DNA from 2 places in the Salinispira sp. genome. Region 2 is predicted to be linked to the other one. Evidence: riboswitches for the same ligand, from Rfam matches in the RefSeq annotation. Region 2 holds a riboswitch; the other holds the start of a gene.
What was found. Region 2 has a riboswitch for cobalamin ahead of AC52PS_RS05485 (ABC transporter substrate-binding protein). Riboswitches for the same ligand answer to the same signal wherever they lie in the genome.
Positions count from the first base shown of each region.

Region 1 (7,526 bases), on a different contig from region 2:
GCAATAAGGACAGCATAGAGGGCAGCCGGCGGTAAATATCACCGATGCTACCTTCCCCGGAAAATCGATCAAACTGGTTTTCTGGATTCCCAGACGCTCAAGCATTTCCAGGTACCGTTTGAGTCGGGCGAACCGTACCTGAATAATTCCGAAGGGCGTCCCGGATTGCAGGCAGCTGCCTGCGAATTGTCCCGGCGTCACTCCCCCGCCATAGCTGTACACCTTGAGAGTCTTTCAGAATGAGGGTTGGAACAGTTGAAATCCCCTCCTTCAATGCATGAGCGGTTCCCTCAGCAGATGCTGCATCCACGGCATTGTACTCGATACCTGCTTCCCTGAGCAGGGATTTCACCTCAGGGCAACGGCTGCAGCTTGGTGTTTGAAACAGAAAAAGCTTCAGCTCTTCTGATGATGTTCCGGCCACGGTATTCGAAAGTTCAGGAGATTTTTCTGAATACGTTCGTTGACTTTCGGAACTTTTCTGCTGGTCCGGGTCACGCCGTTCCCGGATGGTTGCGCCGATTGCAGCGGTTTCATACTCTCTTCGTTCCCTGAACTCCTGTTTTTTTCCGGCATTCCAGTTTTTCAGCGAACGGTAATATCCCACAATCCGGCTGTAAACCTCTGTTTCTCTCTGGCAGACCGGACATTCTGCCCTTTCACCATCCAGATACCCGTGTTCAGAGCACACAGAAAACGTGGGTGAGATGGTGAAATAGGGCAATGAGTAATTTTCAGCTATGGTCTTTATCAGCTGGGCACAGGACCGCCAATCCTGGATGCTTTCCCCCAGAAAGCCGTGAAAAACGGTCCCCCCGGTGTATCTGGTCTGAAGCTCATCCTGGGCATCCAGCGCATCGAAAATATCCCTGCTGCCGTCCACCGGAAGCTGGCTTGAGTTGGTGTAGTACGGGTTCTCTACGGTACCCCCGGTGCGGATTCCGGGATGGTTTTTCACATCATGGAGGGCCAAGCGGTAGGAAGCCCCTTCTGCTGGACTGGCCTCCAGATTATACAAATTTCCGGTGCGTTCCTGATATGCGGACAGGCGCAGACGCATATGGTCGAGAATTTCCACTGCGAATTCCCTGGCCCGGGGGTGGGTAAGGTCTTTTCCGTCGAAATTCAGCATTGCCTCATTCATTCCGCATATTCCGATGGTAGCGAAATGATTATCCAGACTCTGCAGGTACCTCCGGGTATACGGAAACAGTCCCTGATCCATGAGGCCGTTCACGACATCCCGTTTGGTTTCCAGACTTCGACACGCCAAATCCATAAGATAGTCAAGGCGGAAAAAAAACTCACGTCTTCCGGATGAAAGATGTGCTATTTGTGGCAGATTGATGGTGACAACTCCGATGGATCCGGTAAACTCATCACTACCGAACAGCCCCCCTCCCCGTTTCCGGAGTTCGCGTTTATCCAGCTGAAGCCGGCAGCACATGGAGCGCACATCCTCCGGATTCAGATCGGAGTTGATGAAATTCTGAAAGTACGGCGTACCGTATTTGCCGGTCATTTCAAATAATAGAGCGGCATTCTCTCCTTCCCACTGAAAATCACGGGTAATATTGTATGTGGGGATTGGATACTGAAAGCCCCGCCCCGAGGCATCTCCCTGAATCATCAATTCGATGAAGGCCTTGTTGATCATATCCATCTCCGGCTGGAGTTCACCGTAGCAAAATTCCATTTCGCGTTCCCCAACCACTGCCTTCAAGCCTGCCATATCTTTTGGTACGCTCCAGTCCATGGTGATGTTGGTAAACGGCGCCTGACTGCCCCATCTGCTGGGGGTGTTCACCCCGAAGATGAAACTCTGAAGTGTCTGCTTAACCTCCTGGTATCCTAACCCGTCAGCCCGGACAAATGCGGATAGATATGTATCAAAACTTGAAAATGCCTGAGCACCCGCCCACTCATTCTGCATAATCCCCAGAAAATTCACCATCTGCTGCACCAGGGTATTGAGATGCCTGGCAGGGGCGGATGAAATTTTTCCCTCCACCCCCCCAAGGCCCTCGCTGATCAGCTGACGAAGGGACCATCCAGCGCAATATCCGGCGAACATGGATAAATCGTGAATGTGCATGGCGGCCCTCTTATGGGCATCGGCTATCTCTTGACTATACACGTTGTTCAGCCAGTAATTGGCGGTGACTGCACCGGAATTGTGGAGAATCAGACCTCCCAGACTGTAATTTACATTGGCATTTTCCTGCACCCGCCAGTCCGACATGCCGAGGTACCCTTCCATGGTTTGTTTCACATCAAGTAGGTTATTCTGTTTCATTGTAAGCTCCTGTGGTTCTGATACGGACTAATCATCCCAATCCAGATTTCCTGCTATCTGATATTCGGTGACCCGTGTTTCGAAAAAATTCTTTTCCTTGGCCAGGTCTGTTGACTGGCTCATCCATGGAAAGGGATTTTCACGATGGTACATTTTTTTAAGGTGAATGCGTTCCAGCCTGCGGTCCGCTATGTGCTCAACATAGTCACAGAACTGTTGGGAATTGAATCCTAAAATACCATCGGGACATGCATCTCGTGCATAGATTTTTTCAAGTTCCACCGCTCTGCCAATGAGATCACGGATTTCCTCCTTGAAATCGGCAGTCCACACCTGGGGGTTTTCCGCAACGATGGTATTTATCAGATCTGCCCCGAACGCAAGATGCAGGCTCTCATCTCTCATGATGTATTCAAACTGCTCCCCGATCCCCACCATTTTTTTCAGACGCTTCATGGCAAGCATCATTGCAAATCCCGCATAAAAGAAGATTCCTTCCATTATTACGTAATACCCGATAAGGTCATGGATAAAGCGGCGGATATTCCCCTCACCCCGGGTGGAAAACCCCGGGTCAAGTAATCCTTCTGTGAGGGAAATGACAAAATGATCCTTTTGCCGAATGGAGGGGATGCGCTCATACATCCCGTACAGATCATGGGGATCAAGTCCCAGTGAGTCGCAGCAATAGATAAATGTATCGGTGTGCACGGCCTCTTCGTAAGCCTGCCTCAAGAGATACTGCCGGCATTCGGGATTTGTCACATGATGATACACGCTGAGGACAATATTATTGGCTGTGAGACTTTCTGCAGTGCTGAAAAATCCGAGATTCCACAGAATCAGCCGTCTTTCCCCGTCACTGAGACGGCCGGATTTCCACATCTCGATGTCGTCCTGCATGGGAATCTCTTCAGGAACCCAGTTGTTGGCAACTCCGTCTTTATAATGCTTTCTAGCCCAGTCATAGGTCATGGGCAGAATTTTATTGGGGTCTGTGGTGTTATTATTGATAATTGCCATGTTCTAACTCCTTCAGGTTGGAAAATTTCATTGGCAGGCCTCGCAGTCAGGATCCAGAAGGCTACAGATATCAGAACCCGGAGATGCCACCTCAGTCTCACGGCGCTTCTGAGTGTAGCCGTACGTACCGGCATCCAAGGTGGACTTCTCAATTCCGCTGACCCCGAGGGTGCGCAGGTAGTACGTCGTTTTCAGCCCCTTTCGCCATGCCAGCCGGTAAAGTGCGTCCAGCTTCTTACCGGAACTCCCGCGCATAAACACATTGTGACTCTGGCTCTGATCAATCCACTTGGATCTGCGGGCCGTGCATTCAAGCAGTACCCCCGGGTCAATTTCAAAGGCCTCAAGATATCTTCTGCGGATGTATAGGGGAATCCGGGTTATCTGCTGAATGGAACCTTCGTAATATTTCAGCAGCTCTCGCATCTCCTTGTCCCACAGTCCGAGGGATCGAAGTTCATTGAATAGATACCTATTGATAACGGTGAACTCGCCGGACATATTGCTCTTCACATACAGATTTTTATAAGCGGGTTCTATGCATGGATAGGTTCCGGCAATGTTGGATATGGTGGCCGTGGGCGCCACAGCCATCAGATTGGAATTCCTCATACCGTGCCGCCGAATGAGTTCTCTGGGTTCTGACCAGTCCAAACGTCCTCCTCTGGGCACATCCACCGGAACGCCTCTCTCCTTCTCCAGGATCTCAATACTGTCCTGAGGGAGAATTCCCCTGTCCCATTTACTGCCTGGAAAGCTTTCATAGCATCCCCGCTCCGCTGCCAGCAGCGCACTCGCCCGGATTGCATGCCAGGAGATTACCTCCATGGAACTGTCGGCAAATTCAATGGCAGCGGAATCATGGAACCCCAGATTCTGGATGAAAAGGGAATCCTGAAATCCCAGAACACCCAGCCCCACCGGACGATGTCGCAGGTTTGAAGCTGCTGCTTCATCTGTCGGGTAAAAATTAATATCGATCACATTATCCAGCATGCGTACCGCTGCGGTCACCGTTTCACCCACAGCAGCCGTATCCAGTCCGGTCTTTTCATCGGTATGGATTGCAAGATTAATACTTCCCAGATTGCACACTGCAGTTTCGTCGGGACCATTATTCAGGGTGATTTCTGTGCACAAGTTTGAGTTATGGATAACACCGTCATGGTCTTGGGGACTGCGGATATTTGAAGGGTCTTTGAAGGTGATCCAGGGGTGCCCGGTCTCGAAAAGTCGTGTGAGCATTTTACGCCACAATTTTTCGGCATCAATTTGCTTAAAAAGTCTGATCTCCCCCCTGGAAGCCGCTTTCTCATACTCTTCGTATTTTTTCCGGAATTCAGATCCGTACAGCTCATGCAGTTCAGGAGTTTCATCAGGGGAAAACAGGGTCCAATGCTGCGCATTTTCCACCCGCTTCATAAACAGATCCGGTATCCAATTTGCGGTATTCATATCCGGGGTTCGTCGCCGATCATCTCCGGTATTCCTCTTAAGATCAAGAAAATCCTCTATATCGTAATGCCAGGTCTCCAGATACGCGCAGCTTGCGCCTCGCCGCTTCCCGGATCGGTTAATGGCAACGGTTACATCATTCGCAATCCGTAAAAATGGGATTACTCCCTGGGACTGTACCCGGGTGCTTTTAATGAGTGCACCGGTGCCTCTCACTGGAGTCCAGTCGTTACCGATTCCTCCGGACCACTTGGATAATGCAGCATTATCTCCCATCACTTTGAAAATATGGCTAAGATCATCCTGAACCGTCGAGAGGTAGCAACTGGAAAGCTGGGGATGACTGAGACCCGAATGAAACAGGGTGGGTGTTGAAGGAATAAAACGAAGCGTAGATATGATATGATAAAACTCGACGGCCCTCCTTTCCGGCTCATCTTCACGTATCGAAAGCCCCATTGCCACACGCATCCAGAATGCCTGGATGCTTTCCAGTACATCATCGCCATCACGAAGCAGATACCGCTCATTCAGGGTCTCACATCCTATATAGCGGATGTTCCCATCCCGTTCAGGTTTCAACTCTTCCGATAAACGCCGAGCATCAAAATTTCCGAGACGGTGGTCAAGAATGCCGTTCTTCAGGCCTCGATGTAAATTCCATACGAAGCGTTCCCGGTATTCCCGTTCAAAGCCTGGTTTTCCGGCTTCCCGGGATAACAGTCTCCGGTAGTGAATTTGCCTCAACAGAAGAGCGGCCAGCTCATCGTAGTTGGGATCTACTTCTATGAGACTTGCGGCTGTCTGTACACAGAGTTTCAAAATCTCTTCCGGAGCGGTATCTTTTTGTGCACTTTTTTGCACCATTCGGGTCATACCCGTCAGATCCAGACGGGCAGATTCCTCGAGATTGAGTAAATCACGCTGACCGGAAAGGTATTCTTCCAGATCACTGAGCCGGGGACTCTGAACCGGGGCTGAATTTCCCCCGGCGTCAGTGGATTTTACTTCTCCTCCATCCCGGGATTTCAAATTTCCAGGTACAGAGGAGTTCTCAGTGCCCTCATCCGTGGGGGCATATATAGAATATTGAGTTTGCATTGTTTTGATCCTATTCATTTCATCTTGCGAATACGGACATGAACCTGCGCCGGTATGTGGCCGTTCTGGTGTTCAGAGATGATTGAAAATTGGATCTAGGGAAATGCAGTGAGTGCACAATTCATGAAGAACCTCCCGTTCGAGTAGTTCAGGCAGGTCTCCTGGCTTTGCATCATCCTACTTTCCGGCCTTCCCGGTTTCCCAGTGGCACACTTGGATTTCGTCAGCATTACAGTAGCGGGGGCTGCGCCGGATTTTCACCGGTCTTCCGCCGGACACAAAAACAGCGTCCGGCATTACCTGATAGAACAAGCTTTCCACAGTTCAGTTGATTATGCAAGTATATATAGTGTTTTTTTCTACGGTTTTCTAAATAAAACACTATATGGAGTGGTTGTCATTGATTTTTTTAGTAGACAGTTTCAAAGCGTAAGCCCACGTAAAACAGATGTGCGGTGAGAATAATGGGAGCACTATTCAAAAACATCGAGTAGTTTGGAGAAAACAGATTTTAGAGAAGAGGTAATTCAGTGCCTGCGGAGAAATTCAGGCCTTCACATCCACAAGATTTCCCACCATGGGGTCCTTGAACTCCATCATCTGTATTAACTGTTCAGCCTGAGCTTCGGCACTGTCCAGGGAGCTGTCGAGAATGTTCACCGCAGCTTCCTGACGTACCTGCTGGTTACTCATGGCCGTACTCATTTCCGGAATATTTGTTATTGCACTCATATATATAAATATATCTTCGGGAGCAACAATTGTCCAACTCCCGCAAATATTTTTCTCCGTATTATTTCCTTCAGCTCTTGCAGCTGATTATTCCTGACTCTCGCTGTCCGGCCGCTGATTTGAATCTGCGGCATTGAGGTTTAAGTCGCCCCGTTTTTCCAGATCGCTGATAATTTCAGCGTAGTATTCCTCGCTGATTTTATACTTTTTCAGGTAGATAATGTAGCCGGCCACAATGAGAATCAGCGGGAGAACCATCATGGCTACTTTCATCATGAGCAACCCCTGTGCACTCACATCAGAGGCGGTCTGGGCATCATTTATTCCGGAAATAATAATGGTGGCCCCTACCACCCCTGAGGCCGCTGCGCCTCCGATCTTGTTAATGAAGGGCTGGAGTGCAAAAGTGACACTTTCATTTCGCCGCCCGAGTTTCCGCTGACCGTACTCAATAGTATCTGAGAGAAACAAGAGCATCAGCAGCTGAATAAACGCCTGGCCTACAAAGAGGAGAATACCCGCCGCTCCGATATAGATCATATTCATGGGTGCGAAGAAGAATACCACGTAGCCCAGGAGCACCAGAACCGTTGCGATGCTGTAGAAGCGCCGTCGGGGTATGCGCTTACTAATCAGGGGAAAGATCAGCAGAGCGGTAATCTGGCTCACACCCAGCACCAGGGCAAAAATGGAGTACATGCTCTCATTGCCGTAGGCGTATTTGAAAAAATAGAGGCCGAAGCTGGTGGTGGTCACATAGCCGATCATAAACAGCGAGTAGGAGACGGCGGTAAACAGAAGCTGGTCGTTCTTGAAGATTGCTTCCAGCAGTCCTTTCAGGGTGGTGTGCTGATAATTTTGAAACATGGAGCGGGGTTCCCGCACCCCGAACACGGTAATACTCTGACCTGCGATCAGT
Region 1 is NZ_JBXWXS010000031.1:257,498-265,023, forward strand. Features, by position in the region: gene AC52PS_RS11065 (anaerobic ribonucleoside-triphosphate reductase activating protein) at 1-105, opposite strand, end outside; gene AC52PS_RS11070 (ribonucleoside triphosphate reductase) at 98-2,296, opposite strand; gene AC52PS_RS11075 (ribonucleotide-diphosphate reductase subunit beta) at 2,324-3,319, opposite strand; gene AC52PS_RS11080 (ribonucleoside-diphosphate reductase subunit alpha) at 3,347-5,875, opposite strand; cobalamin riboswitch at 6,010-6,194, opposite strand; gene AC52PS_RS11085 (YjfB family protein) at 6,422-6,607, opposite strand; gene AC52PS_RS11090 (glycoside-pentoside-hexuronide (GPH):cation symporter) at 6,695-7,526, opposite strand, start outside.
Region 1: another riboswitch for cobalamin. It lies ahead of AC52PS_RS11080 (ribonucleoside-diphosphate reductase subunit alpha); the one in region 2 lies ahead of AC52PS_RS05485 (ABC transporter substrate-binding protein).

Region 2 (7,526 bases):
CACCTCTGCGGGATCCCCCTGGCTGACAATCCCTCCACGATCCAGCAGAATCAGACGGCTGCAGTATTCCGCAGCCAGATTAAGGTTGTGAATGGCGATCACCGCTCCCCGCCCCTCCCTGGTCAGTTCCTCAACCATTTCCAGGAGGGTGTTTTCATGACCGATATCCAGATTAGAGGTGGGCTCGTCCAGAAGAAGCACCGGGGTATTTTGCATGAGCAGTCTGGCAAAAAGCACCAGCTGACCTTCGCCGCCGGAAAGATGATTGAAATGACGGTTTCGGATATGTCGCAGTCCCACATAATCAAGAGCTTTTTCCGCAAGGGCTCTATCATCCGCCGAAGAGCGTCCCCCTCTCCCGATGCCCCGATAGGCCCCCATTTCAACCACCTCCAGGGCGGAAAAGCTCAAATCCCCCGGGCCGTCCTGGGCCACATAGGAAATGCGCCCGGCCCGGCTTCGGTTGCTCAACTCTTCCAATGAATCGCCAAGAATCCGTATGCTCCCTGCCCCCGTGTTGAGGAAACCCAAAATACACTTCAGCAGGGTGCTCTTTCCCGAACCGTTGGGTCCGATGAGACCAATAATCTCTCCACGATTCAGTCGAAACGAGATCTCGGAAAGAATCTGTGCATCTCCAATACTGCAGCTCAGCCCATGTATGTCCAGAAGAGGATGGGATTCTGAAAGCGAATCTTCATCTCGGTGATTCAACGTCAACGTATTCTTCGGGGACATGTTTTTCGATGTCATGTTCTTCGGCGACGTGTTATTCGGCGTCATCCTATCTGTCCTTTTCTCTGGTAGCGGATGATGAGGTAAATAAAATACGGCCCGCCGATAATGGATGTAATAATTCCAGTCTTGATTTCATACGGCGGGATCAGAATCCTCCCCAGGGTATCACAAAGAAGCAGAAACAGCGCTCCTGCAGCTGCGGAAACCGGTAATAGCCGCCGGTTATCCGCTCCGATAATCATCCGCATAAGATGGGGAACCATCAGCCCCACAAACCCCACCGGTCCGGCCAGAGAAATGGCCATTGCGGTAAGTAATGATGCCAGTGCAAGAATTCCCAGCTTGACCGCTTCAACCCCAACGCCCAGGCTGTGAGCCTGCTCATCCCCCAGAGCCAGGAGATTCAATGTTCCTGACATGAGGAACAGTACCGTTCCACCGGCAGCGATCACCGGGACAGGCCAGATCAAACGGTTGAACTGCACCCCTTCCAGACCTCCCATGGTCCAAAACAGAAACTGACTCATTTCGTATCTATCGGAGAAAAGCAGCAGGGCGGATACCATGCCGTTCAGAAAACTGGAAACCGCCAGTCCCGCCAGGATGACAAATAGAAGGTGGGATCTTCCCCTGCTGGATCCAATCAGATAGACAAAGAGCGACGCGAGCATGGCTCCGGCAAATGCGGCTGCGGGCAGTACCGACGAGTGCATCATATTCGCACCCAAGGCAATAGTCAGAACGGCACCGAAACTGCTTCCGGCGGAGATTCCAAGAATATCCGGGCTGGCCATAGGGTTCCGAAAAACCCCCTGCACCGCTGCACCGCTCACCGCCAGGGCAGCCCCCGCAAGCAGGGCGGCAAGACTCCGGGGGAGACGGATATGCCAAACAATTGCCAGATTGGAAGAAGGGATTTCATGTGCCGGAGCGAACATTCTGCCCCAGAGCACTTCCACCACTTCCCCCGGAGAAAGGGACACAGCTCCGAGGGCAATGGATAATAGTAAACTCAGTGCTGTCAGAACTATCAGCACCGGAAGGATCATTTTCAGCTTCATAATATCCTGAATTACCGGGAACAACCGCCGCAGATAGCGGCAGCTGATCGATGGTAGCGGAACTCCCTAAAACAGACGGGGATAGGCCCGCTCTGCAACAAAGAGTACCGATTCTGCTATGTACTGACTGTAGGTGGATTTCAGATGTTCAGGAACCATATAGAGTCGGGCGTTTTCCACCGCGGGCACACCCTGCAGGGAAGGGTCATTCTGCACTTCGCTCTTAAACGCCCGGGCTGCTTCCGGTTCGCCCCAGACCCAGCCCGGTAGGAACAGAAGATCGGGCATTTCCGCTACGAGAAGTTCTTTGGATACAGGAACCTGACCGTAATCATCGCTTCCGTAAGCTGCGGCAATATTGATAAGCCCCGCATGCTCCAGTATTACATTCCAGGTTGTATCTCCGCCGCTTGCGCTGCCCCAGGTATTGTAGTCCATGGTTCTGAGCCTCTCATCCGGCTCCACTTGTTCCAGCGTCCGGGCCACCTCTTCAAGAGTCCGGTTCATCTCATCAACAATTCCACGGGCTTCTTCCCGGGCATTGAGTATGCGGCCCAGCGTCATGATCTCGTCCCGGATTCCATCCATGCTTACCGGCGTCTGGATACGGTACACGGTAAGCCCCGCCTGCTCCAGCTGCTCAACCTTCCCCTGGTCGCTCCAATTGGCAACAAACACAATATCCGGGTACATTTCGATGAGCAGTTCAACATTGAGATCTAGCTGATTCGGGATTTGCCCGGCACGGTCGGCAACATTTGAATATACGGGATCGGAAGCCAGGCTTGTGATGGCTGCGAGGCGGTCAACGGGGATCATATCCATCAGTACTTCATCGCTGAATAAGGTGAGACTTGCCACTGATTCCGGTTCCCTCTGGATGGTAATCTGATTATCCAACCCGTCGGTTACCGTTAGAGGGTAGCTTGTGAGAGAACCATTTTCTCCTGGCTCCCGGGATTCGCTCCCATCCTGTTCAGTTGTAATAGGCCGGGTTTCGGCCTCCTGCTCTCCGCTTCCCGCTGCAGTAAGGGGAAACACCAACACCACGGCCAGTAACAGGCCGGCAATAACCCGTTTCATTCGAAAATTCATTGGGCACTCCTGTAGAATTAGATTCGCGTACAGGTTGTTTGTACGAAGGCTCCCGTCTCCTGGCTTCCGGAGTGGATATAGATCCTTCAGAATTCAGCCTTCCCAGTGTCCCAGTGGCAAAACGATTCCGATACATCCGGTTACAGTGGCGCGTCCGCAGCGGATTTTCACCGCTTTCCGTTAGAGCCTTATCTCTTTGTACAATCCGCCGGTGAAATAATCAATAGCGCTGCCGTACCCTGCACGGCGCCCCTCCCACTCAGTTCATGGGCGCCGGAGAATACCGGCCGTAATCTGGTATTTCCAGTTCTCATATTCACAGTATGATATATTCAGTCTGAATGCTTGATATTGATATCTGTGAACGTTACTCTTCACCCTATGATAGAAGAATTTCTCCCGGTTTTCCTCACGATGTTTATTCTTATCGATCCCCTAGGTGTTTCCATGGTGTATCTCAGTCTGGTAAACGGAACCCACCTGAATAGACAGGAGGAACGGCTGGTTGCATTCAAGGCTCCCACCATCGCCTTTTTTGTACTCACAATGTTTATCTTTTTCGGCCGTCAACTCATCTCAGCCCTGGGAATCCAACCCGGAAGTCTCTATGTGGCGGGGGGAATCCTTCTATTCTTCGTCGCCATGGACCTGCTGTTCGGAAAAGCGAAGCGAACCACCGAAACCCGGAAAGATGCCGGCGAGTACGACGGTACTGAGATTGCCATTTTCCCCCTTGCACTCCCCCTTCTCTCCGGCCCGGGAGCAATTACCGCCATACTGATTTTCACCTCAGAGCACAGCGGTTCACTGAGATTCACGCTTACCCTGCTGGCCGTTGTAGCCCTGGTACTGTTCACCGCGATGATCACCATGCTCGGCGGCAGATTTGTCCGGAAAATTCTCCGGCGAACAGGGGTCACGGTAATCGAACGGATCATGGGAATTCTTCTTTCGGGCATGAGCGTGCAATTTGTATACAATGGAATTGAGCGTCTGGGCCTTATCCCATGAACACAGGGAACGAGTCTCCCCGGCTGGGTAGCATCAGCCTGGGAACCTGCAGCTGGAAATATGACGGCTGGAAAACACATGTGTATCCGGAAACTATCCGGGGCCGCAGCGCAGATTATCTTGAGGAATTTTCAAAAATATTCCGCAATGTGGAGATTGATCAGTGGTTCTGGAGCCTGTTCGATAACAATCCCCGCATCCCGGATCGGCGGGTCGCAGAAGAATACAGCAGAAGGACTCCCGACGATTTCCGTTTTACCGTCAAACTCCCGGACAGTCTCAGTCTCACCCATCACCGCAGCAGAAGCAGCATTCAGGGCGAAAACCCGTATTTTCTCTCCCCGGATCTGATGCACCAGGTACTTGGAAATTTGTCACCCCTTCTCCCCAAAACCCATGTATTGATGCTCCAGTTTGAATATTTGAACAAAAAAAAGATGCCGGATGTTTCACAATATTATACACAGCTGGAGTATTTTTCCCAAAATGTCTTTTCCCATCCGGAATTTTCAACCCAAGAAGCTCCCTTCCTTGGGGTAGAAATACGAAACCCCGGATATCTTTCAGCGGATCATTTCCGTTTTCTTGACCGTACGGGAATGGTCCCCGTACTGCTCCACGGTTATTACATGCCGCCGGTGTACCGGACCCTGAACGATTTTGCAGGGCTTCTGAATCCCCGTCGTCCTCTGGTAATCCGCCTCCACGGTCCTGACCGAAAAGAGATGGACCGGCTCAGTTCAGGCCGCTGGGACCGGATACTGCGCCCCATGGATGAGGATCTGAATCGGGTGCTGGATGTAGTGCAGGAGCTTATGGGGCGGGGCATCCATGTCATACTGAATGTGAATAATCATTATGAGGGGTGTGCCCCCCTGACTATTGGGAAAATATTGGACCGTCTGAGATAATGGTCACAGGTGAAATCTATTTCCTCTTTGACGAAGTGGAGTTCAGACTCTATAATAAGATCAAATATTCGGACCACCCTGCTTTTCTTCCGGAGGCCAGATGTGCTGCGGAATCCCAGGGTATCTTTACTAGGATAACAGACCACCCATGAAACACAGCTTCAGCAAAAACCGCAACTTGTCTCGTACTGTAACAGTCCTCGCCTTTTTTCTTGGAGTGTTGGCAACAACCGCATGTTATGACATCACCACAGAAAATGACTCGGTGCTGGGTGATACTCAGCTCCGCCTGGGCATGAGCGAAGAATCCTTCAGAGAGCTCTTCCCCAATGCCCGGGAAAACGGCAGGGCTCGGTATATTCGCGATACCCGGGAATTTGGCGTAAAAGGCAGTTGGATATATTCATTTCACGATGGGGGCCTGAATTGGTATATCTTTAATTCCCATGAAACCGAGGTAAGCGAAGAACGTTTTCAGAAGAAATTTCAGGCTGCAAATCAGATGATCGCCGATCTGTCCATGGAATACGGGAATCCTTGGAGAGAAGACAGCGGGTACAGTGATTATATCAACCCGGATGTTCAGGCTCATCAGGGGTACAAGGTCAGAGAAGCACAGTGGAGAACCGAAGACGGGGAAGTGACAGTGGACTTTACATTTCTGGGAGACGGGGGAGTATACAGCCTGCTTCTAACTCTGCAGGCCACAGGCAGCAACTCCTGATACGATATCGGGTCCGACCTGCTACAGTCCGGCACAGTTTTTAGCCCCGTAAGATTTCAGCCTTGTGTATCATCAGCCCGGTACCGAGGCATTGGGGTTTAGTCCTCAAGTCCCAGCAGAGCGGAAATTCGCCCCCAGGCTTCCTTGCGGAACATCTGATATGCTGACCCGTTATCCCCTTCATCTTCAATAAAATTCAAAAGCGCACCGGCCATATTATCCAGAATGCCGTAACTTTCAATCATATCAGTTACAACCCTGGCTTCCTCTTCGGCAATCACCTGGCTGTCAAGCAAATCCTGAAGGGCATCCCGGGAATTCCCGTTCAGAAAAATGGTTTCCCGGGCAATACTTTTCGTAGTCTCAAGGTCATAGCTGCCGTTCACATATCCGTCGGCAACAGTACCCAGTACCAGGTAACTCAGGTACAAATTTGAAGCCGAAAGAGATCCCACAGCAACCAGACTGGGATCACTGGATGCATCGCCGGATTCATTATTCCCGGTCTGAGCTGTGAGCAGGACCGGATTGAGAATCAAAAAAATACATAGGGCGGCAAATACCGCAGGCGTTATTATTTTTCGCATCTGAACTCCATCTGTAAAAATATCGGCCACATATGGGCCCTACATAAGGACCGATATATCTGTTTCATCATGATTCCGCCGGCCTATAGTTTCACAACCTGCAAATCCGGCAAATCTTTTTCAAGTTCCTTCAGGGAAGACTGGTCCGCAAGAACGGCCCGGTATCCCGACTTCATATTATTGAGAAGCCGTGACGCTGCAGCACGAATATCCTCCGGGCTTGTCTGAATAAGCCATTCCCTTCGCTGTTGCCTCAGTTCATCGGTAATATTATATTTTTGCCGTTTAAAGCTGATCATTCCCTTTTCCGCAGGGGACATGGGTCTCAGTTCCCTTCCCGCAACCGCCACCTTGGCGAAATCCAATTCCTGTTCACTCAGGGCTGTATCTGCAAGATGCTCCAAACCTTTTTCATAGCTTTTCCAGCTGCTCTGGATCGCCGGATCCCGGTAGGAACCGAACATCATGGTACCGGCCAGGGAATCGCTGACGCAAAAAGCACCGTACGCCCCCCCTTCCATGCGGATCTTCTCCCAGAGAAAACCGCTTCGAAGAATATGGGCCAGAAGCTGCTCATGCACCTGGGTTTCCAGGTTAATGCGTGAAGCTTCAAGGGCCATGGCGGTGAAGTTCACCTTGCAGCTGTGAGCGATTCCCTCCACTCCGGGCTGTGTATTCGAAATTTCCGGGACAATATTTCCGGCTACTGCGGTGAGCAATGGATTTTCAACCGGAGAAACCTCCGATACCGCGGTAAGTTCCCGGACAAAACCTGCCAATTTACCGGCCAGCGGGGTACGCTGGTCACTCTGACAGGTAATATTCGCCAGGAGATTTTCAGTTCGGAAGACCCGGTAAACAAGATAGCTGAGAATTTCACCCAGCATCTGTCCCGCCTGCTCCTTACCCATCTCTTCACCCTTGCTGTGGATCAGTTCAATAAAGCCGCCCTGAATTACCCCTTTCCATACATCATCCCGCAGGGACTGACGGCTCACACCTCTGAGAGCCCGTATTGCGGCAAAATTGGTTCCGCTTGGAACAATATGGGAACGAAAATCGTTCCGGAACTCCAGAAATAGATCCCAGAGATAGCCGTAATCATTCAGGTCCGGTGCAACCAGTACATCTCTCACCAGTTTCAGCCCCGGTTCGCTCATTTCATCCAGGGTCTTGAGCCGCAAATATGCATATTCAAGGTACCGTCCATCCACACTGCGTGAATGTTCACTGTACATGCTAAAACCACCTGTCTGCAGCCCCCACTGCATGTTCATTTCGCTGTAGTTTCGCTCGCCTGCACCGATCTGTGGGAGAATGTGGGCAAGGAACGGGACAAAAAGCTGAAATTCCTCCTGAAGACCGGCAATATCGAACCCCAGATCGATGTAACTGATCC
Region 2 is NZ_JBXWXS010000014.1:95,570-103,095, forward strand. Features, by position in the region: gene AC52PS_RS05475 (ABC transporter ATP-binding protein) at 1-738, opposite strand, end outside; gene AC52PS_RS05480 (FecCD family ABC transporter permease) at 780-1,799, opposite strand; gene AC52PS_RS05485 (ABC transporter substrate-binding protein) at 1,866-2,894, opposite strand; cobalamin riboswitch at 2,949-3,073, opposite strand; gene AC52PS_RS05490 (MarC family protein) at 3,276-3,905, shown strand; gene AC52PS_RS05495 (DUF72 domain-containing protein) at 3,902-4,816, shown strand; gene AC52PS_RS05500 (hypothetical protein) at 4,965-5,540, shown strand; gene AC52PS_RS05505 (hypothetical protein) at 5,639-6,127, opposite strand; gene AC52PS_RS05510 (insulinase family protein) at 6,211-7,526, opposite strand, start outside.